2 linked regions of the Variovorax paradoxus genome follow. The protein of the gene in region 2 interacts with the protein of the main gene of each other region in a pairwise test. Links are inferred from orthologs where the notes say so. Each region holds a gene or a part of one and is shown on either strand. Other genes may lie near its edges.

Region 1 (5,085 bases), 4.0 Mb from region 2 along the record:
CTCGAAGGCTTCAAGCCCGACGGCAGCGCGGGCGACGCGGCCGCCGCGCGCGAGGGCTTCGGCATCCTGCTGCGCTGCCTGTACCCGGCCACGCCGCACATCGCGCACCAGCTCTGGCAACAGCTCGGCTACGACAAGGCATCGGGCGACCTGCTCGACGCGCCCTGGCCCGTGGTCGACGTGGCCGCACTGGCGCAGGACGAGGTCGAACTCATGCTGCAGGTCAACGGCAAGCTGCGCGGCAAGCTGCTCGTGCCCGCCGGTGCCTCGAAGGACGAGATCGAGCGTCTGGCGCTCGCCTGCGACGACTTCGTCAACTTCGCCGAAGGCGCGCCGCCCAAGCGCGTGATCGTGGTGCCCGGGCGCCTGGTCAACGTGGTCATCTGACACAGACTCTGCAGAACGACGGAAACGACAGACGCATGAACATTCGCAATGCCTCGCAGCCGCGCCGCGGCTTTCTCCTGGGCCTCGGCGTCGCAGGCGCTTCGCTGGTGCTGTCCGGCTGCGGCTTCGCACTGCGCCAGGCGCCGACCTTCGCGTTCAAGACGCTGTCGCTCGAAGGCAATACGGCGCTCATCAACCAGCTGCGGCGCGAGCTGCGCGCGGCCGGCAACGTGCGGCTGGTGCCCAAGGAAGAGGCGGGCACCGCCGACGCCGTGCTCGTCGTGCTGGGCGAGGACCGCGACCGGTTCGTCATCTCGACCAATTCCGCTGGTCTGGTGCGCGAGGTGCAATTGCGCCTGCGCGCCCGCTTCAGCCTGCGAACACCGGGCGGCAAGGAATTGCTGGCCGCCTCCGAGGTCTCGCAGACGCGCGACCTGAGCTTCAACGAAACCAATGCGCTGGCCAAGGAGAGCGAGGCCGATCTGCTGTACCGCGACATGCAGGCCGACATCGCGCAGCAGTTGATGCGCCGGCTGGCGGCGGTGCAGTCCCTGTAAGCCTCGCTTCCGTTCTTTCAATGCAACTTGCCAGTGCCCAGCTCGGCGCCCACCTGCAAAAGGGCCTGAAGCCGCTTTACACGATCCACGGCGATGAGCCGTTGCTCGCGCAGGAGGCGGCCGACGCCATCCGCGCCGCCGCGCGCGCCCAGGGCCACACCGAGCGCAGCTCGTACACCGTGGCTGGCGCGCACTTCGATTGGAGCGCGGTGCTCGCGGCCGGAGGCTCGCTCTCGCTGTTCGCCGACAAGCAGATCGTCGAGATCCGCATTCCGTCGGGCAAGCCCGGCAAGGACGGCAGCGTCGCGCTGCAGCAGCTGGCCGAGGCCGCGCCCGGCAACGACAGCACGCTCACGCTGGTGATGCTGCCGCGCCTGGACAAGGCCACGCGCACCGGTGCGTGGTTCTCGGCGCTCGAGAACAACGGCGTGAGCCTCCAGGTCGACCCGATCGAGCGCGCCGCGCTGCCGCAATGGATCGCCCAGCGCCTCGGGCTGCAGAACCAGCGCGTGATGCCCGGCGACGAAGGGCAGCGCACGCTGCAGTTCTTTGCCGACCGCGTCGAAGGCAACCTGCTCGCCGCGCACCAGGAAATCCAGAAACTTGCACTGCTGCACCCGGCCGGCGAGCTGAGCTGGGAGCAGGTCGAGGGCGCCGTCAACAACGTGGCGCGCTACGACGTGTTCAAGCTCTCCGAGGCCGTGCTGGCCGGCAACCCGCAGCGCGTGGCGCGCATGCTCGACGGCCTGCAGGCCGAGGGCGAAGCCGAGGTGCTGGTGCACTACACGATCGCCGAGGACATCCGCGCCCTCAAGCGCGTGAAGGACGCCATGGCCGCCGGCCGCCCGCTGCCGATGGCGCTGCGCGAGAACCGCATCTGGGGCCCGCGCGAGCGCGCCTTCGAACGCGTGCTGCCGCGCCTGGACGACCGCATGCTGACCCGCCTGCTGCGCGCGGCCCACCTGGTCGACGGCATCTGCAAGGGCCTGAAGCAGCCCGACTGGCCCGCCAGCGGCTGGCAGGCGCTGCAGCGGCTGGCGCTGATGCTGTGCCGCGCCTGCAGCACGGCCTCGGCGCCACGCCGCGCCTGACGTCCGCTTGCCGTCTGTAGACGGCAAAAGGCCCGCGTCAGCCGGACCGAAGGTCCGCGTGGGAAAATGCCGGCTATGAACGCGTTCAACGTCAGCGAGCACATGCAGACCCTCGGTCTGCAAGCCAAAGCCGCTGCATTCCTCATGGCCCGTGCGGATGCAGCTACCAAAAACAGAGCACTGAAGGCGCTGGCCCGGCGCCTGCGCGAAGTCGGCCCCGAGCTGGCTGCTGCCAACCAGAAGGACCTGGAGCGCGCCACGGCCGCCGGCCTGTCGGCCCCGATGGTCGACCGGCTCAAGCTCACGCCCAAGGTCCTCGAAACCGTGGCCGAAGGCTGCGAGCAGCTGGCCGGCATGGCCGACGTGATCGGCGAAATCATCGGCATGAAGCAGCAGCCCAGCGGCATCCGCGTGGGCCAGATGCGCGTGCCGATCGGCGTCTTCGGCATGATCTACGAGAGCCGCCCCAACGTGACCATCGAGGCCGCGAGCCTCGCGATCAAGAGCGGCAATGCCGCCATCCTGCGCGGCGGCTCGGAAGCCATCGAGTCGAACAAGGCGCTGGCGCTGCTGGTGTCCGAGGCGCTGGCCGAAGCCGGCCTGCCGGTCGAGGCGGTGCAGCTGGTGCAGACCACCGACCGCGAAGCCGTGGGCCAGCTCATCGCCATGCCCGAATTCGTCGACGTGATCATTCCGCGCGGCGGCAAGGGCCTCATCGAGCGCATCAGCCGCGACGCCAAGGTGCCCGTCATCAAGCACCTGGACGGCAACTGCCACGTGTACGTGGACGACACGGCCGAGTTCGACATGGCGCTGCGCATCGTCGACAACGCCAAGACCCAGAAGTACAGCCCCTGCAACGCCGCCGAAGGCCTGCTGGTGTCGGCCTCGGTGGCCGACCACTTCCTGCCCGAGATCGCCGCCGTCTTCGCCGCCAAGGGCGTCGAAATGCGCTGCGACCCGGCCGCTGCCGCCATCCTGCGCGCCAGCGAGGCGCACCATCCGCAGGCCAAGGTGCTTGATGCGGTCGAGTCCGACTGGTCCGAGGAATACCTGGCCGCCGTCATCAGCATCAAGGTGGTGGCGGGCGTCGATGAGGCCATTGCGCACATCAACCGCTACTCGAGCCACCACACCGACGCCATCGTCACGCGCGACCACATCAATGCCCAGCGCTTCCTGCGCGAGGTCGATTCGGCCAGCGTGATGGTGAATGCGAGCACGCGCTTCGCAGACGGTTTCGAGTACGGGCTGGGCGCCGAAATCGGCATCAGCACCGACAAGTTCCATGCGCGCGGCCCGGTCGGCATCGAAGGCCTGACCTCGCTCAAGTACGTGGTGCTGGGGCAGGGCGAAGTCCGCAGCTAGTCGGGGTCCGAAGGGCCGGGGCCATCGGGCCGGCGGCGCGGCCCGTGCCGCGGTGTTCTTGCAACGTGTGTTGTGGATTGGGGTGCTTTGTTCTCTTTGGCTGCTTGTCATCGGGGCGGCCATCCCCAAATCCTACAATTCCACTCCACCTTTAAGCACAAAACCAACAAGGCCGCTGCATGGTTCCGCATCTCGTCACTGCCCTGACCGGCCCGATCAACGAACTGGAGCAGCGGGTGCTCGACTCGACGCCCGCCATCGAGCGCTGGTTCCGCCTCGAGTGGATGGAGCACACGCCGCCGTTCTACAGCGCCGTCGACATCCGAAACGCGGGCTTCAAGCTCGCCCCGGTCGACACCAACCTGTTCCCCGGCGGCTGGAACAACCTCACCAAGGAAATGCTGCCGCTGGCGGTGCAGGCTGCGCAGGCGGCCATCGAGAAGATCTGTCCGGAGGCGCGCAACCTGCTCGTCATTCCTGAAAATCACTCGAAAAACACCTTTTATCTCGCCAACATCGCGCAACTGGTGCGCATCTTCCACATGGCGGGCCTCAATGTGCGCATCGGCTCCGTCGATCCGGCCATCAAGTCGCCCAAGAAGATCGAGTTGCCCAACGGCGAGACCGTGACGCTCGAACCGGTGGTGCGTTCCAAGCGCCGCCTGGGCCTGAAGAACTTCGATCCCTGCACAATTCTTCTGAACAACGAGCTTTCTGCAGGAACGCCGGGCATCCTCGAAGACCTGCACGAGCAATACCTGCTGCCGCCGCTGCACGCGGGCTGGTCGGTGCGCCGCAAGAGCAACCATTTGCACAGCTATGAAGAGCTGTGCAAGCGCTTCGGCAAGCTGCTGGGCATCGATCCGTGGCTCATCAACCCGATCTACGCGCGCGCCGAAGGCGTCGACGTGGCCGAGGGCCGCGGCATCGACGTGCTCACCAGCCATGTCGACGCGGTGCTCACCAAGGTGCGCCGCAAGTACAAGGAATACGGCATCAACGAGAAGCCGTTCGTGGTCGTCAAGGGCGGCCACAGCGGCAGCGGGAGCCCCGGCGTCGTGACCGTGCGCGACGCGAAAGAGGTCGAGGCGCTCATTGGCAAGTCGCGCACCGCCACCTCGTCGCCCGCCAAGACCAGCGCCGGGCGCGACCTGCGCGAGCCCACCGAGCTGATCGTGCAGGAAGGCGTGCTCACCAACGAGCGCGTGCACAACGGCGTGGCCGAGCCGGTGGTCTACATGATGGACCGCTACGTGGTGGGCGGCTTCTACCGCGTGCACGCCGAGCGCGCCGCCGACGAGAACCTCAAGCAGCCGGGCGCCAGCTACGTGCCGCTGGCTTTCTCGGAAAGCGCGCAGCTGCCGCAACCGGGCGCCAAGCCCGGCGCCAGCGCCCCCAATCGTTTTTACATGTATGGCGTGGTGGGCCGTCTGGCCATGGTCGCGGCCAGCTACGAGATGGAAGCGACCGATCCGGACGCCGAAATCTACGAATGAGCGGCGAAGGCGGGTTGCGGCGCGGGCGGGCAGCGGCAAAATAGCAGCCCCACAGCAAAGGAACCCAAAGGGCGGAGGGATGCGCGGCGCGGCCGCGGCATCCCGGCGTGACTGACGCGTCGATCACTGCGAGCCGCCCTTTTCCCATCGACCTCGTGTCAGCCCCCAAAAACATCTCTGCCGGCC
Region 2 (3,957 bases):
GTGCAGGAACTGTTCGGCAGCCTGACCGAAGCGCAGAAGGTGCACTTCAATGACGGCGGCCAGTTCGACAAGCTCTACACCCCTGGCGCGAAGTAAATGAGTGGCGCTGCTTCTTCGGCGCTCCCGGCAGCGGGAGCGCCTTTTTCACGTGCCAACCGGGCAGGGGGCGCCAAGCGCGTGCTGCCCGGTTTCCACATCACGCTCGGCTTCACGGTCTTCTACCTGTGCCTGATCGTGCTGATCCCGCTGTCGGCGCTGGTCTTCAAGACCTTCACGATGACCTGGGAGCACTTCTGGGTGTCGGTGACCGCACCGCGCGTGATGGCCTCGTACCGCCTGACCTTCGGCGCCTCGCTGATCGCGGCCATGGTGAATGCGGTGTTCGGCCTGCTCGTGGCGTGGGTGCTGGTGCGCTACAAGTTCCCGGGCAAGCGCATCGTCGATGCGCTGGTCGACCTGCCGTTCGCGCTGCCCACGGCCGTGGCCGGCATCTCGCTCACGGCGCTGCTCGCAGGCAACGGCTGGATCGGGCAATTGCTCGAGCCGTACGGCATCAAGCTGGCGTTCACGCCGGCGGGCATCGTGATTGCGCTGATCTTCATCGGGCTGCCGTTCGTGGTGCGCACGGTGCAGCCGGTGCTCGAAGACACCGAGAAAGAACTCGAAGAAGCCGCGACGTCGCTGGGCGCCACGCGCCTGCAGACCTTCACCCGGGTGATCTTTCCGGCGATTGCGCCTGCGTTGCTCACGGGCTTTGCCATGGCCTTCGCACGTGCCATCGGCGAGTACGGCTCGGTGATCTTCATCGCCGGCAACATGCCGATGATTTCCGAGATCACGCCGCTCATCATCATCGGCAAGCTGGAACAGTACGACTACACGGGCGCCACCGCGGTCGCGCTGGTGATGCTGGTGCTGTCGTTCATTTTGCTGCTGGTCATCAATGGCCTCCAGGCATGGCAGCGCAAGCGCGCAGGAGCCTGACATGAGCGCACCTTCCAAGATCATCCGCCGCGCGCAAGCCGGCACCACCGAGTCGGCCTGGGTCCGCTGGACGCTGATCGGCATCGCGCTCGCGTTCATGTTCCTCTTCCTCGTGCTGCCGCTGGCGGCCGTGGCGGTCGAAGCGCTGCGCAAGGGTCTCAACGCTTATCTCGAGGCGCTGAAGGAACCCGATGCGTGGAGTGCGATCCGACTCACGCTCATCACCGCTGCCATCGCCGTGCCGATGAACCTCGTCTTCGGCGTGGCCGCAGCCTGGGCCATCGCCAAGTTCGAGTTCCGCGGCAAGGCCTTCCTCACCACACTGATCGACCTGCCGTTCGCGGTGTCGCCGGTGGTCGCGGGCCTGATCTACGTGCTGGTGTTCGGCGCGCAGGGCTGGTTTGGCCCGTGGCTGGCGGAGCACGACATCAAGATCATCTTTGCCGTGCCCGGCATCGTGCTGGCCACCGTGTTCGTGACCTTTCCCTTCATTGCGCGCGAACTCATTCCGCTGATGCAGGCGCAGGGCACCGACGAAGAGCAGGCGGCCATCGTGCTCGGCGCGACCGGCTGGCAGACCTTCTGGCGCGTGACCTTGCCCAACATCAAGTGGGGCCTGCTGTATGGCGTGATCCTGTGCAATGCGCGCGCCATGGGCGAGTTCGGTGCGGTGTCGGTGGTGTCGGGCCACATCCGCGGCCAGACCAACACGATGCCGCTGCACGTCGAAGTGCTCTACAACGAATACCAGTCGGTGGCTGCGTTTGCCGTGGCCTCGCTGCTGGCGATCCTGGCGCTGGTCACCCTGGTGATCAAGTCGGTCATCGAGTGGCGCCATGAGCGCGAAATGAAAGCCATCGCCGAGCTGCCGCCCGAGCGTCCCCCCGAGCCTTCGGCGGCCTGAGAAGACGAGAGAACAAGACCATGAGCATCGAAATCCGCAACATCAGCAAGCAGTTCGGCGACTTCCGGGCGCTGAACAACGTGAACCTCGACGTCGAGTCGGGCGAACTCGTCGCGCTGCTCGGCCCTTCGGGCTGCGGCAAGACCACGCTGCTGCGCATCATCGCGGGCCTGGAAACGGCCGACACCGGCAGCATCCACTTCTCGGGCGAAGACACGACCGACGTGCACGTGCGCGAACGCCAGGTCGGCTTCGTGTTCCAGCACTACGCGCTGTTCCGCCACATGACCGTGTTCGAGAACGTGGCCTTCGGCCTGCGCGTGAAGCCGCGCAAGGAGCGCCCGAGCGACGCGCAGATCAAGCAGAAGGTGACCGACCTGCTCAAGCTGGTGCAGCTCGACTGGCTGGCCGACCGCTACCCGTCGCAGCTGTCCGGCGGCCAGCGCCAGCGCATCGCGCTGGCCCGCGCGCTGGCGGTGGAGCCCAAGGTGCTGCTGCTCGACGAACCCTTCGGCGCGCTCGACGCCAAGGTGCGCAAGGAACTGCGCCGCTGGCTGCGCCGGCTGCACGACGAGCTGCACGTCACCTCGATCTTCGTCACGCACGACCAGGAAGAAGCGCTCGAAGTGGCCGACCGCGTGGTGGTCATCAACAAGGGCCGCATCGAGCAGGTTGGCTCGCCGCAGGACGTGTGGGACAAGCCCGCGAGCCCGTTCGTCTACGGCTTCCTGGGCGACGTGAACCTGTTCCACGGCCGGGCCGACAACGGCGCCGTGCAACTGGATGGCATGCGCATCGACTCGCCCGAGCACAGCACCGCGCGGGACGCCAAGGCACTGGCCTACGTGCGCCCGCACGACCTGGACGTGACCCGCTACGTGGCGGGTGCCACCGGCATCGTCGCCACGCTGTCGCGTGCGATTGTGGTCGGACCGATCGCGCGGCTGGAACTTGAGCCCACCGAAACGAATCCAGATAATCCGGGCTCCGGAACCATCATCGAAGCGCAACTCCCTGCGCAACAGTTCCGCGACCTGGACTTGAAGGAAGGCGACACCGTCGTCGCCAACCCCCGCAAGGCCAGGGTGTTCGTAGAAGAAGATTGGGTGTCTCCTTGATCCATTGGTACTTCGGCGCGCCGCGCCGCGCGCTCGCGCTGATCTGCCTGGCCTGTGTGTTGATGCTGGCCTTCGGGCTGTATCTGCAACACGTGGTCGGGCTCGAACCCTGCCCCATGTGCATCGTGCAGCGCTACGCGCTGATGCTCGTGGCGCTGTTCACCGGCCTGGCGGCGCTGTTCAACAGCCGCGGCCTGCAGGTGACGGGCGGGGTGCTGGCGCTGGCGGCGGCGGTGGGCGGTGCCTACACGGCGGCGCAGCAGAGCTGGCTGCAGTGGTATCCGCCCGAAGTCGTTTCGTGCGGGCGTGACCTGTACGGAATGATCGAGACCTTCCCGCTCAAGCGCGCGCTGCCGATGATCTTCCGCGGCGGCGGCGACTGCTCCAAGATCGACTGGTCGCTGTTCGGCCTGACGCTGGCGAACTGGTCGTTCATCGCGTTCACGGTGCTGGCGCTGTTGCTCCTCACTTTGCTGCTGCGTCGGCGCACTGCGCGCTGAGTTCTTTTCCAGTAGTTTCTGCGGCGTGGCCCGCTGCCTTTCGAGGGCAGCGGGCCACGCCGTTTTCAATGGCCACGCCGCTGCGGGCCGAGGCAAAGGCCCGTCGAAACTGCGTGCTTTAGCAGGCCTTCAGCAACCGGGGCTAGGATCAATCGCATCCTTTCCCGGGTTCCGCCGCCCGTTTCATCCCACTGTCACTGCATGCCCACCACTCCCTCGCGACGATCGCGCAAGCTCCTTGTCGGCCTGGCCTTGCTCGTCGTGCTGGCGATCGCGGCCTTCTTCTGGCTGAGCCCGCCGAAGAAATCCGACTACCTCACCGCCACCGTGCAGCGCGGCGACCTGGAGAACGCGGTGCTCGCCAGCGGCGTGCTGCAAGCCTTCAAGCAGGTCGAGGTGGGCGCGCAGGTGTCGGGCCAACTCAAGTCGCTGAAGGTGGTGCTCGGCCAGC

What was found.
Region 1: the proteins of GFK26_RS23560 (region 2) and GFK26_RS04805 interact in binary tests that used the Escherichia coli proteins (3 or more experiments, as listed by UniProt). The link is inferred for Variovorax paradoxus from one-to-one orthologs.

The regions. Positions count from the first base shown.
Region 1 is NZ_CP045644.1:1,064,221-1,069,305, reverse strand. Bases 1,339-4,256 are described here. They hold GFK26_RS04805 (glutamate-5-semialdehyde dehydrogenase), read left to right. Parts: upstream 1,339-2,110; coding sequence 2,111-3,403; downstream 3,404-4,256. Other genes in these bases: gshA (glutamate--cysteine ligase), read left to right, coding at 3,583-4,256; holA (DNA polymerase III subunit delta), read left to right, coding at 1,339-2,035. Outside these bases: leuS (leucine--tRNA ligase), read left to right, coding at 1-387; LPS assembly lipoprotein LptE, read left to right, coding at 423-944; more of holA, read left to right, coding at 965-1,338; more of gshA, read left to right, coding at 4,257-4,899; GFK26_RS04795 (potassium transporter Kup), read left to right, coding at 5,055-5,085. UniProt on the Escherichia coli protein: Catalyzes the NADPH-dependent reduction of L-glutamate 5-phosphate into L-glutamate 5-semialdehyde and phosphate. The product spontaneously undergoes cyclization to form 1-pyrroline-5-carboxylate.
Region 2 is NZ_CP045644.1:5,108,439-5,112,395, forward strand. The notes cover bases 1,146-3,957. They hold GFK26_RS23560 (sulfate/molybdate ABC transporter ATP-binding protein), read left to right. Parts: upstream 1,146-1,908; coding sequence 1,909-3,006; downstream 3,007-3,957. Other genes in these bases: cysW (sulfate ABC transporter permease subunit CysW), read left to right, coding at 1,146-1,888; GFK26_RS23565 (disulfide bond formation protein B), read left to right, coding at 3,003-3,506; macA (macrolide transporter subunit MacA), read left to right, coding at 3,708-3,957. Outside these bases: GFK26_RS23545 (sulfate ABC transporter substrate-binding protein), read left to right, coding at 1-96; sulfate ABC transporter permease subunit CysT, read left to right, coding at 97-984; more of cysW, read left to right, coding at 986-1,145. UniProt on the Escherichia coli protein: Part of the ABC transporter complex CysAWTP involved in sulfate/thiosulfate import. Responsible for energy coupling to the transport system.